Regions from separate parts of the Rossellomorea sp. ABR4_004 genome, predicted to be linked through region 2. Evidence: riboswitches for the same ligand, from Rfam matches in the RefSeq annotation. Region 2 holds a riboswitch; each other region holds the start of a gene.
The links. Region 2 has a riboswitch for cobalamin ahead of ACXAF2_RS07290 (hypothetical protein). Riboswitches for the same ligand answer to the same signal wherever they lie in the genome.
Positions count from the first base shown of each region.

Region 1 (4,272 bases), on a different contig from region 2:
TAGTGGGTTTTAATATTGTTCATGAATTTTTCCTTAATCTTTGGAATCGCTTCATCTCTTCTGAACCGGTGCCCTAATGGAAACTCTAATTCTACATTTTCGGTAACGGATCCATCTGTGAAATGAATTTGTACACTGTTTGCGATTGAGCGCTTGCTCGGATCAAGGTAGTCTTCACTGTATTGTTTGTTTTCTACCACGGTCATCTTTTCACGCAAGGAATCGATTCTTGGATCCAGGGCTGTTTCATTTTCATAATCTTCCGCTCTGATATCGCCTTTGAGCAATCCGATGGCTGTGATGTACTGCAAACAATGATCGCGATCCGCCGGATTATGAAGAGGACCTGTTTTATCAATGATGCGTATAGCTGATTCATGGGTCATGATCCTGATTTCATCGATTTCATCAAGTCGGTTAATCACTGTTGGGTGGAGCTTTACCGCACACTCAGCTGCTGTCTGTGCATGGAATTCTGCCGGATAAGATACTTTGAACAGTATGTTTTCCATAACATACGATTCAAGCGGACGGCCCAGTACCAATTCTTTTTTATTGAAGAGTATATCCTGGAATCCCCATCCAGGCGCTGAAAGTCCGGTTGGATAGCCCATCTCACCTTTTACAGCCATCATTGCCAAGTGAACGCCCCTGCTTGTTGCGTCTCCTGCAGCCCAGGATTTACGCGAGCCTGTATTTGGAGCATGTCGGTATGTTCGCAAGCTTGAATTGTCAATCCATGCATTCGATAACGCATTTATGATTTCCTGACGAGATCCACCCAACATCTTCGTTACAACAGCTGTCGTTGCAATTTTCACAAATAGAACATGGTCGAGCCCTACACGATTCAAGCTATTTTCCAAGGCCAGTACTCCCTGAATCTCGTGGGCCTTGATCATCATTTCTAGCACATCCCGAACTTGTAAGGGTTCTTTCCCTTCCGAAATCCTTACCCGGCTTACATAATCCGCTACAGCCAGAATGCCTCCAAGGTTGTCAGATGGATGTCCCCACTCAGCAGCGAGCCACGTATCGTTGTAATCCAGCCAGCGGATCATGCACCCAATGTTGAATGCCCCTTTCACAGGATCAAGGACGAACGATGTACCTGGCACTCGAGTCCCATTCGGTACAATTGTCCCGGGTACGACAGGTCCCAGAAGCTTCGTGCATTCCGGATATTTCAGAGCGAGAATTCCGCATCCAATCGTATCAAACAATACATAGCGTGCCGTTTCATATGCTTCCGTACTTGTGATATCTTTATCTAATACATAATCAGCTATTTCTTCCAATAACACATCGGTTTTCGTCGTTTCGTTCGTTTTCAGCATGAGATACCTTCCTTTTCTGTTAAAAGTTATTTATGATATAAATGGGTATTCGCCAAAATATCCATTTGCTATTAGGCGAGCGACGTTACAACTCCCCAGTTGTTTAATTAAATACACGTCGCTCGCCTGTATAATGTACTCGCGGACGGAAGAGTCGATTATTGCCGTGCTGCTCAATCACATGCGCACAAAGTCCGACTGTTCTGGCACTAAAGAAGATTGGAGTATATAGTGGAATAGGTATCCCCAACATCCAATAGACCGGAGCTGCATAATAATCAAGATTCGGATAGATCCCTTTCTCTCTCTCCATTACTCTCTCACCAGCTTCACACATTTCATATAAAAGGTGGTCGCCTTTTACATCACATAGTTCTTTTAACGCTTCCTTCATCATTAATGCCCGCGGGTCCATCTTCTTCATATACACGCGATGCCCAAATCCCATGATCTTTTCTTTTTTCATCATTTTCATTTCGAGCAACTCCTCAAATGCTGCCACACTGCCTGCTTCATTTAGCATGTACATAACCGCTTCATTCGCCCCTCCGTGAAGATTCCCTTTCAAGGAAGCCACCGCACCAGTTAAAGCACCGTATAAATCAGAATGAGTAGACGCGATCACCCTCGCCGTGAAAGTGGAATTCGGCATTTCATGCTCACTATAAAGGACTAAAGAACGGTCAAATATCTTTTCTTCCAGGTGAGAAGGGACTCGCCCAGTGATCATGTAAAAGAAATTTGCACTGTATGATAGATTTTCGTTTGGACGGATCGGCTCCATTTGCTGAATGATCCGATAGCTATTCGCTACAACGTTGGGCACCATTCCAAGAAGTTGATAAGCCCTCTCTTTATTCACGGGTAATGAACGATCATCGAGTTTGTTGTCATGTCCTGCAAGTGCTGAAATTCCTGTTCTAAGACCATCCATGGGATGTGTATTTCCCGGAAGCTGTTTGAATATTTCAAGCAGTTCCCCAGGTATTTCATATTCACCTTTCAACACCTTTTCCACCGCTTCTTTCTCTGCAGAATCCGGCAATCTCTCTTCCAGAAGTAAATGGACAATATCCATATACTCTTTAGATTGTGATAGTTTAATAAGGTCATAACCCTGGATGACAATTTCACTTTGTACCGTATCTAAAAACGAGATCTTTGTTTCTGCCGCAACAACACCATCAAGTCCCGGGAAAAATTTTTCTTTAGCTTCCAATCATCTCATCCTCCTATCTCCAAATAACTCATCATTTATTTTGTTGTAAGCCCTTTCAAGATTACTCAGACAAACTTCTTTTTCTTCACTTTTTTCTATCCGCATCATGATTTCTTCTGTCAATCGCTGATAATTCGAAGGAAGCATAAGTGACTTTTCTCCACTGAAGTTGTTCATAATGCACGTTTTGAAGTAATCGGTAAAATACTCAACTGTTCCATACAAAGAAGTTCACCTCGAATCCGTCTTGTTTATTCATGGACAATAAAAAAACAACTTCTAAAAAGAAGTTGTTAAGATCGAACTGATGCTTAAATAAACATTTTCTGCTCCCCCAAAAAGCCAAAACAAAAAATGTTGATCACTCGTTCGCACTTAACACCCCCTATCCTCGTAGGTATTGATGTGTGCTGAAACAGGCAGGTCTCCTGACTTATGATCATCACTCTCCGAACCTTCCCATCTTCACATTTCTAAAGACAGTGGCTTTTTCGAATCGCTCCCAATTACAGTTGCGGGACAGCGTCGGACTCTAACCGAACTTCCCTATTAAGTAGAGGATCGTCATATCCCTCTACACCTGCTTCTACACGTATTCAGTTTTCCAATCAAACATATCAAATATTTCTAAAAATTACAAACTATTTTATTATTTGTATTATTATCCATCCAATGAAACTGGATTCCAACTACCTTCCCTTCAATTAAATTTAATTTTTTTAATTAAAATGTTTGAATATTGAGATAATGGTTAGTATAATAGAAAAAAGGTCAAGGAGTTGATTTTTCATGAAGAAGTACTTGCTAAATTCACCACAGTCCGAGGTACCCGGCATAGACTCTCTTTTTGCAGAAATGATTTTGGACAAGGCCCTGCTAACATTCCGGAAAGAGCAACTCGAACAGAAAATCGACCAATCATTACGTGATCGAAACAAAGAGGAATTCCTGCGGTTGACGGAGGAGTTAAATCAGATCCGTAAAGATCACGAGGAAAAGGATGTAACAGTATAAAAAATTGATTGGATATAAATAAGCCATTGGTTTCTAGATAATGAAAAGGGGAGAATGTTCTTGCTGACTTTGGCAGCGGCATTCTCTCTTTTTTATTTCGGTGAGTAATTCATTGAAGACTTGCACATGATAATGGTGAATCATTTAGTGAGGAGATGAACGGCTATGAACGTTAAAAGCGAATTACAAGAAGCACAAGATATTATCCATAAAGCACATCTTCATTTAAAACAAGTAAATTCAAATAGCATGGAATCAGAAGCGTGTCACTTTGCTCAAAGGGAACTTGAAAAAGCACAACAAAAAATCCAACAGGTGCAACAACAAATCAATGAATAGCTGGTTCAACCAATGATGGCCCCCTAAGTAAAAAAGGGGCCATTACTTATGTTCTAATTGCCCCCTATAAATTACAATTCCCGATTCCTAACCCTCCTGAATAAAACCATTTAAACTCCCCTCAAGAATGCCTTCTCCATTCACCCAATCCCGGAAGTTTATGTCCAGGACCTGACTGCTCCTGGCAATGGTTGTGAGGATCCTTGAATGTTGATAGGAATATGAAAAGGTATGAAGGGTTCCGAATAAATTCTCGTAATCTGTGAAAAAAATAGGTGACTCTACGCTTTTAAAATGGTGGAACATGTCATGATGGGAAAGTCTCATATCCATTAACCCTAGCAGATGGTTATTCCGTTGGAT
Region 1 covers NZ_JBSWVM010000002.1:444,827-449,098, forward strand. The annotation lists gene prpD (2-methylcitrate dehydratase) at 1-1,337, opposite strand, end outside; gene mmgD (citrate synthase) at 1,441-2,556, opposite strand; gene ACXAF2_RS15075 (hypothetical protein) at 2,557-2,781, opposite strand; cobalamin riboswitch at 2,958-3,155, opposite strand; gene ACXAF2_RS15080 (IDEAL domain-containing protein) at 3,346-3,570, shown strand; gene ACXAF2_RS15085 (hypothetical protein) at 3,736-3,909, shown strand; gene ACXAF2_RS15090 (C45 family autoproteolytic acyltransferase/hydolase) at 3,997-4,272, opposite strand, start outside.
Region 1: linked by a shared signal. The riboswitch ahead of ACXAF2_RS15075 (hypothetical protein) and the one ahead of ACXAF2_RS07290 (hypothetical protein) in region 2 are both predicted to bind cobalamin.

Region 2 (4,272 bases):
ATATGAAATTACCTATCTATCCTCTGGATTACGCGTAAAAGGCTTATTAGCCGAACCTGCAGGAGTTGGGAAGTATGATGGGTTCCTTTATTTAAGAGGAGGGATCAAAGGTGTCGGCATGGTGCGGCCGGCGAGAATCGCTCAATTTGCTTCTCACGGTTTCATTGTATTTGCTCCCTATTACCGAGGTAATCTGGGAGGAGAGGGAAATGAAGATTTTGCGGGGGACGATCGTGAAGACGCCATTTCGGGTGTTGAATTGCTTAAAGACTATCATAGAGTGGCCCATGACCGGATTCATGTGTTTGGTTTTTCCCGTGGTGGGGTCATGGCGCTAATGACAGGTATCGAGCAGAGGGACGTCACCTCCGTTGTTACATGGGGAGGAGTATCGGATATGTTCTTAACATATGACGAACGGAAGGATCTCAGGAGAATGATGAAACGAGTCATAGGGGGCAGTCCCAATAAAGTTCCGGAACGATACGAATGGCGTACCCCACTATACGAATTAGAAAACCTAAAGGCTCCCGTATTGATCATTCACGGTGAAAAGGATCAGAACGTTTCAGTTGAGCATGCATATAGATTAGAAAAAAGACTGAAAGAATTGGAGAAATCTGTTTCGTCCCGATACTTCAAAGAGTTTACGCATTATTTTCCACCACGAAAGAATCAACAAATTGTCTCCATGCTATGCACATGGATGAAAAATCAATAGACAGTGGTGTATTAAATAAGGCTCTTCTTTGATCAAAGCTTGTAGCTATCTTAATGAAGAAAGTAATAGTTGATTTCCGCTACAGGATGCTCGCTTTCCGCGGGGCTGGCGGTGAGCCTCCTCGGCTTCGCCTCCGGGGTCTCACCATCCAGCACATACTAATTGACAGAGCCTAGGCAGTTCTTATGTTAAAATAGAGCAAATAAAAAAAGGATTGAGGTCAAGCGAAATGGGAATGGGCTTGGAGTTAAACACGATGATTGTGACAAAAGGAAAAGAAGTGCGGAAAGAAGAGAATCTGTTCGAGCTTCAAAAGAATGGATATCGTCTTTATCCTATGCATATTCCGATAGATGTCAGAAAAACGAAACACAGTGATCCCAGTGGTTACGGAAGGATCGAAAAGATGGAGTGGACGGATGAGAAAACGACGATCCTGTATCGGTTGATTTCCTTGAATTCCACGAACTAAGTAAAGGAGGGCTGTAAACATTCGCTTACAGCCCTCCTTTTATTGTATTTCCTCATATAAAATATAGCGATTATCCTCTGTCTGGGCGATCAGGTAGTTGCTGTGATCCTTCACGCTATAGATGGGTGTCCCTTTTTTCAGTGTATTTGCCGTGAAGTCATTGACAGGGTGATATTGACTGTCAATCTTTTCTTTAATAGCCCCGAGCTTTTCATCCAGGACCAGCTTCTTCTCCTCAGGGACCTTCACATATTCCTTCTTGTTCACCACCATCATATCCCCGTATCCACATAATTCATAGGATGCAGGTTCTTTGTCGCCGCATGCACTCAATAAGAATACGCATAATATCAAAACAACCAATCGCTTCATGTTTTTCCTCCTTATCATTTCTTCACATACTCAAAAGATATTCAAGCTTGTACGTCAACATGTTTGTTTTTTCTGCAAAACTTCATCAACTTTCATATGGATATAGTGGTATAATGTTCCTTAAGTGAATAAACCCACGCAGAAATTAGGTGCTGATCTTTAGCATAAAGGGAATTCGGTGTGAATCCGAAGCTGTTTCCGCAACTGTAAGTGCTGACGAAATAAGAAGAAAACCACTATTTGATCATTCAGATGGGAAGGTTCTTAGAGTAGGCTGACGCACGAGCCAGGATACCTGCCTTTTTTTCATCGTATTATGCTCTTCGGAAGTTAAGGGTATGGTGCGGCTTTTTAGCATCTCTATTTTCATATGGATGACAACTGCCGGCCAATATTCTTGGGTGGTTTTTTTGTGTTTATGTACCCTCCCGGAAGATACGATAGGTGTTTCACAAACATCATTCAGAAAGGAGGAACTTACATATGGCAAAGGATTTCCGCTACTTATGTTATCCCTATATGCGTGAGTCTGTTTCAACCGTAGATTTTGAGATCCGGACCGATTCACTGTCGACTAAAATCGGACTCGCGTCATCATTGACGGAACACTTACCGAAAGTGCACGACGATTTACTATATTTAGCTGAGATGGCGTACCATCTCAATGGCTCGGTGCGGGGGATGACGGCCATCATGGAAGAGGACTTGAATAAATTGAGCCAAATGTACGACCGTTATGTGTTGGAAGTCGAGGATCGTATCCAAACCTTTGTCCTTCCTCAAGGCTGTACAGCCGCATGTACGCTTCATACCTGTCGCAGTGAAGCGAAAAAGTCCGTCCGTGCCTTACATAAAGTCAGTACTGAGATGAAAGTGGAGAATATTTTATTTAAATACGCTCATTTACTGGCAAATGTCCTGTTTGTAATGGCTGTGTATGTGAATAAATGTGAAGGGATTGAAGAAATTCCTTTTGTGAGTAAATCGTATCGCGAAAAAAATATAGAGAAGCGGGGAAGATGAAATATGAAAAAGTCATGGTTAAGTAGTTTACTATTATCAATTATCCTGGTTGTTGTCGCAGGGTGCAGCAATGGGGAAGAAGTAACATCCACAAAGGAAGTCAAGCCTGAAAATGAGTCTTATTCTGTGACTGATGACAGGGGGGAAAAGATTAGCTTTGAGAAAGTGCCGGAAACCGTTATTTCCTTACAGCCGAGTAACACAGAGATTCTCTTTGCCATCGGAGCTGGAGATAAGGTAGTCGGGGCAACTGAATTCGACAACTATCCTGAAGAAGCGAAAGAGATTAAAAGAGTATCGGATTCCATGACGGTCAATGCTGAAGAGGTCATTGCGCTAAAGCCTGATGCTGTCATTGCCTATACCACTGGAGATGATGCCGGAGTGAAGCAGCTTGAGGAGGCAGGATTAAACGTATTCGTCATTCAATCTGCCCAAACCTTTGAAGATGTTTATGGGGATATTGAACAAATTGCAACGGTAATGGGAGTAGAGAAGAAGGGGGACGAATTGGTAGACGGCATCAAGCAACAAATTTCAGATGTGAAAGAAAAGGTAAGTACACTAAAGGAAAAAGAACAAGTATATTTTGAAATCAGTCCCTCCCCTGATATTTATACAGCAGGTGCAGAAACGTTTCAGCAGGAAATACTGGAAACGGCTGGGGTCGAGAATATTTTTGTAGACCAAAAAGGCTGGGTGAAAGTAGGCGAAGAAGAAATCATTAAACGGAATCCTAATATGATTTTGACGACAGTGGGGTATGTCGACGAGCCGACAGCTGAAATCAAGTCACGGGAAAGCTGGAAAGATGTAAATGCAGTGAAAAATGACCAAGTCTATTTCTTGGATTCAGACATTATGTCAAGACCGGGACCCCGTATTGGAGAAGCCGTTGAGCTAACAGCAAAAACCGTGTATCCAGATTTATTTTCCGAATAAGGTTGGATGTGAGGAGAGTAAGACAATGATTTGCAAGAGGAATCATTGTCTTTTTCTGATAGATTGTTACTTTTTATAGGTTTTATAAAGTAAACGTATTCGTACTGTCTTCTTTCTTAATAGCAACATTTTTTCGGGGAAATCCTTTTCATCACAAGTTCAACAATCTTCAACATTGTGATAAAGTTAACGTAACATCATTACGTTAGGAGAATTCAACATGAGCAAACTGGAAGTCATAGTCTTGAATGAGGAGGATGCCAAAGTTGCAGAAGCATCCGGAGCAGATCGACTTGAATTGGTGTCTGCCATACATGAGGGAGGATTAACTCCTGATTTTCATGTGATAGAAAAAGTATTAAAGACTGTTTCGATTCCTGTTCAGATTATGATCCGATTACATAGTAAATCTTTCTCGTATCAGTCTGATGAATTGCATACCATGGCCGATCAAGTTAGGACCATAGTTGAACTGGGAGGCTGTGGCATCGTTTTTGGCGCATTATCACATGAAGGTAAGCTTGATTCCCACGCTTTAAAAGAGATCGTACAAAGTGCGAAGGGTCAATCGATTACTTTTCACCGCGCTATCGACCAGTCAGATGATCCAGTAGCCTTATGTAAAGGAATATTCCATTCTGGCTTAAATGTTGATCGAATTCTCACATCAGGAGGAAAATCTGAAGTGAGTAAGGGACTGGATACGATTGGTGAACTGAGGGAAATAGAGAAAATGGGTGGT
Region 2 covers NZ_JBSWVM010000001.1:1,387,635-1,391,906, reverse strand. The annotation lists gene ACXAF2_RS07305 (alpha/beta hydrolase family protein) at 1-721, shown strand, start outside; gene ACXAF2_RS07300 (DUF2584 domain-containing protein) at 951-1,193, shown strand; gene ACXAF2_RS07295 (hypothetical protein) at 1,233-1,565, opposite strand; cobalamin riboswitch at 1,696-1,882, shown strand; gene ACXAF2_RS07290 (hypothetical protein) at 2,049-2,588, shown strand; gene ACXAF2_RS07285 (ABC transporter substrate-binding protein) at 2,592-3,530, shown strand; gene ACXAF2_RS07280 (copper homeostasis protein CutC) at 3,751-4,272, shown strand, end outside.

Region 3 (4,272 bases), on a different contig from region 2:
TTCGTTGTTGTACCATACCCTTTGTGAGCAGACTAAAACATTGGGGATAGAAAATAAGAAAGCCACCGATCTGCAGGTGGCTTTCTTTGGTGGAGCTTTAGATTTTAATATCAACTTTTGCATTTTTCTTTAAATCTTCTACATGTTGAACAAGCTTTTCTTGTTTTTTCTGTTGTTCTAATTGAGTCTTGATTTGAGGTTTAACTTCTTCAAATTTTGGTGCTTCCTTTGATTCACCCTGACCTTGCTGACTTGCGTACTGATCGTAAAATTTCTTCATTTCATCTTCAGAGACTTCTTCTACTTTGATTTCTTTCTCAACGTAGTTTGTGTATTTGATGTTTTCAGCGATTTGAGTTTTTAACTCATCCATCGTGAATCCGGCTTTTTTCATTGCATCTTCAAACTTCTTTTCATCACCGTACTGCTTTTTAACTTCTTCCAGTTGCTTATTGATTTCATCTTCTGATGCCTTATATCCTTTTTGATCAGCTTGCTGCATTAGGAGTGTTTGTCCAACCAGGCTATCAATTGTTTGTTCCTTGATTTTCTTTGCTGCATCTTTACTTGTTGGGTCTTGCCCCATCTGTTGATATTGCATTTGTGATTGAGTCAATACGTTATTGAAATCTTCACCTTTAATTTTTTCGTCGTTTACAATGGCAACGATTTTATCTTTTTCAATCTTTTGTTCATCCATTTTTTTCTGCATTTCTTCCATTTGCTTCGCTTGTTCTTCCTGAGCCTGTCCATCACTTTTTTCTTCTGTTTTCGCTTTATCGTCAGCTTGTTTTTGGCTCTCCTCATTCGAACCGCAAGCGGCTAGTCCAATCGTTAATAATGTCAATAGTAAAGTCGTTAATAATTTTTTCATAATAGACTCCTTTCAGAAGTAAGGTGTGATTTCGAAAAAAATCACTTAATGCGCATTTTAAAGGAAAAGCCCGTAAAAAGAAAGTATTTAAGCTGAAAAATATAGATTGTAATGAGGTTGAAATACAGTGCATTACTAATATAGTCCCTCTTTCACTATAATGTATGCGATTACATCTGTCCGTCAACTGCAGGGCAGAAATGAAAATGTAAGAAGACTTGGACCTGGTTGCTAAAAAAGAGGCTGTTTAAATCGAGATTTTTTCCTCCATTTAAACAGCCTATAAAAAAATATTGGGGACCAAAGAATACTGTCAAACAACCTTCTATTTGAATTATAGAGACTGGCTATATTTTCTTCAACTAACATTTAGGAAGGTGTCAGCTGACTAGTGTCCTTTTGAAGGCAGTATTCAATCTTCTACTATACTTTTCATGGAAAATAATAATTATAAGCATATTTCAAAGGGAGGGGTTTCCTTCCATACGTTCAACATGTTAGATCTCTTGACTTTAAAAGGGTAATAGAGTGATACTATTAACAGATTTCAACATCTAAACAAAATAAATAGTTTCACTTGTAAATTCATTTTTAATCGTTTATGATGAAACAGAACACAACATTTTGTGTTCTGTTTGATTAATTAAACTATATATTGATTATAACCTGTGAATAAGGTGTCTGAATGGACTTAAAAGGGAATCCGGTGTGAATCCGGAACTGTCCCCGCAACTGTAAGTGCTGACGAAATAAGGAACTGCCACTGTCATATACGATGGGAAGGCCTTAGAGTAGGGTGAAGCACGAGTCAGGAGACCTACCTTGTTTATCACGTGTTATCTTCTTCGGGAATTGGGAGGATAAAGCGAGGATTGGAATAGGCATTTTCTATTCATATATCTTTCGTACATAAAGCCCATCCGCATAGAAGGATGGGCTTTTTTTGAATCCTTCCCACACTGTATAAATTTGGGAGGAATAATGATGTCAATCGTATCGCAGGATCAAAGGATCACGATGGAAGCAAAAGCGATTCTTACAAATCTCCACAGTCGCTTTCAACAACTACATTTTCAAGAATTCGATGAAAAGACTTTTAAGTATGTAGAAGGTCAATCTGAATTGAGCAAAGAAAAGCTTTATCATTTCATGATACTCGCGGCAGTCGAGCGAATCTCTGCACATGAACCTGATTGGACGTATGTGGCTGCAGAATTATATTTAATGAAACTCTATCGTACGATCGCCTATTCAAGGAGAGTTGAGGAAAGCGTGCTATACAGTTCCTTTTATGAATTAATTCAAGAATTGACTGATAGGAAGCTATATACGCCCGCACTATTGGAATCATATAGCAAAGATGAAATTGACTCTTTGGGGAGGATCATGGACGCATCTAAAGACCATCTGTTTACGTACATAGGAATCGTCACATTGTCTGAGCGGTATTTAACTAAGTCCCATGATGGGGAAATCCTTGAATTACCTCAGGAGCGATTTCTGATCATTGCCATGACACTCTTTATGAACGAACCCCGTGATAAACGACTGTCGCTTATTGAAGAAGCTTATTGGGCCCTGTCTAATTTGTATATGACGGTTGCAACTCCTACGTTTGCCAACGCCGGCAAAAGCCATGGTCAGCTGTCGAGCTGTTTTATTGATACGGTAGCCGATGATTTAAGAAGTATTTATGACAGCAATACAGATGTTTCCACACTAAGTAAAAACGGTGGAGGTCTCGGAATCTACCTGGGGAAGGTCCGGAGCAGGGGAAGTAATATTAAGGGCTTCAAGGGAGTAAGTTCAGGTGTTATCCCATGGATGAAGCAATTAAATAACACAGCCGTATCCGTTGACCAATTAGGTCAACGTCAAGGAGCGATCGCTGTTTATTTGGATGTATGGCATAAGGATATATTTCCTTTCCTAGATACACGTTTGAACAATGGAGATGAAAGGCAGCGAACTCATGATCTTTTCACTGGGGTCAGCTTACCGGATTTATTTATGGAACAAGTGGAAAATAGAGGGGATTGGTATTTATTTGATCCTCATGAAGTGAAGATGGTAATGGGGTATTCCCTGGAAGATTACTATGATGAGTATGATGGAGAAGGTTCGTTCAGGGATAAGTATTGGGAGTGCGTAGAATGTCCTGATCTTTCCAGGGAAAAGGTTCCAGCAATTGAAATTTTTAAGCGGATCATGATTTCCCAGCTCGAAACGGGAACGCCATATATGTTTTACCGTGATACAGTCAATCGGCTAAATGCCAATGGGCATAAGGGGATGATCTACTGTAGTAATTTATGTACGGAAATCGCCCAGAATATGAGTGCGACCGTCATGGAAGAAGAGGTTATCAAGGACGGGAAAATCATTACCTATAAATCTCCAGGTGATTATGTCGTCTGTAATCTGGCATCTGTTTCTTTAGCCAAAACAATCATGGATGATGAGTTGGAGAGAGTCGTGTCCATAGGAGTGAGATTACTTGATAATGTCATAGATATTAATAAACTTCCAGTCCTGCAAGCCCAACTGACAAACAAGCGCTATAGAGGGATTGGATTAGGAACCTTTGGCTGGCATCACCTCCTTGCATTAAAAGGCTTGAAATGGGAGAGCGATGAAGCAGTTGAATATTGTGATTCACTATACGGGGATGTTGCTTATTACACGATCAAAGCAAGTCATGAATTAGCCATAGAAAAGGGTTCCTATCCATATTTCAGTGGGTCCGACTGGTCGACTGGAGAGTATTTTTCAAAGAAAGGATATTCCGGATCGAGATGGGATTCGCTCAGGGATGATGTTTCTTCAGGAGGAATCAGAAACGGATATTTAATGGCCGTTGCGCCAAATTCCTCCACTTCGATCATAGCCGGTTCTACAGCAAGTATTGATCCTTTATTCAGATTAGAGTACTCGGAAGAAAAGAAAGATTATAAGATTCCTGTTACAGCACCTGATTTATCACCAAAGACGACCTGGTATTACAAAACGGCATATAACGTAGATCAACACTGGAGTATTAAACAGAATGAGAAAAGACAGCGACATATAGATCAAGGAATATCGTTTAATTTGTATGTGCGGAATGACATCAAGGCGATAGAGTTGCTGTCTCTTCATTTAGATGCATGGAAGTCAGGATTGAAAACGACCTACTATGTAAGATCGACATCTGTATCAAATTTTGATGAATGTGAAAGCTGCCATAGCTGACTGGGAGGAAAATGATAACATGAATGGATTAAAGCAGCGAGTCTTAATAGATTCTGAGGCACCAAATAAATCTACTGGTATTGTAAATGGACAAAGTTCGAATATATTAAACTGGGATGATGTCAGGTTCTCATGGGCCTATCCAAAGTATAAGAGAATGCTGGGGA
Region 3 covers NZ_JBSWVM010000003.1:555,607-559,878, reverse strand. The annotation lists gene ACXAF2_RS19775 (SurA N-terminal domain-containing protein) at 98-874, opposite strand; cobalamin riboswitch at 1,533-1,713, shown strand; gene ACXAF2_RS19770 (ribonucleoside-diphosphate reductase subunit alpha) at 1,859-4,105, shown strand; gene ACXAF2_RS19765 (ribonucleotide-diphosphate reductase subunit beta) at 4,125-4,272, shown strand, end outside.
Region 3: linked by a shared signal. The riboswitch ahead of ACXAF2_RS19770 (ribonucleoside-diphosphate reductase subunit alpha) and the one ahead of ACXAF2_RS07290 (hypothetical protein) in region 2 are both predicted to bind cobalamin.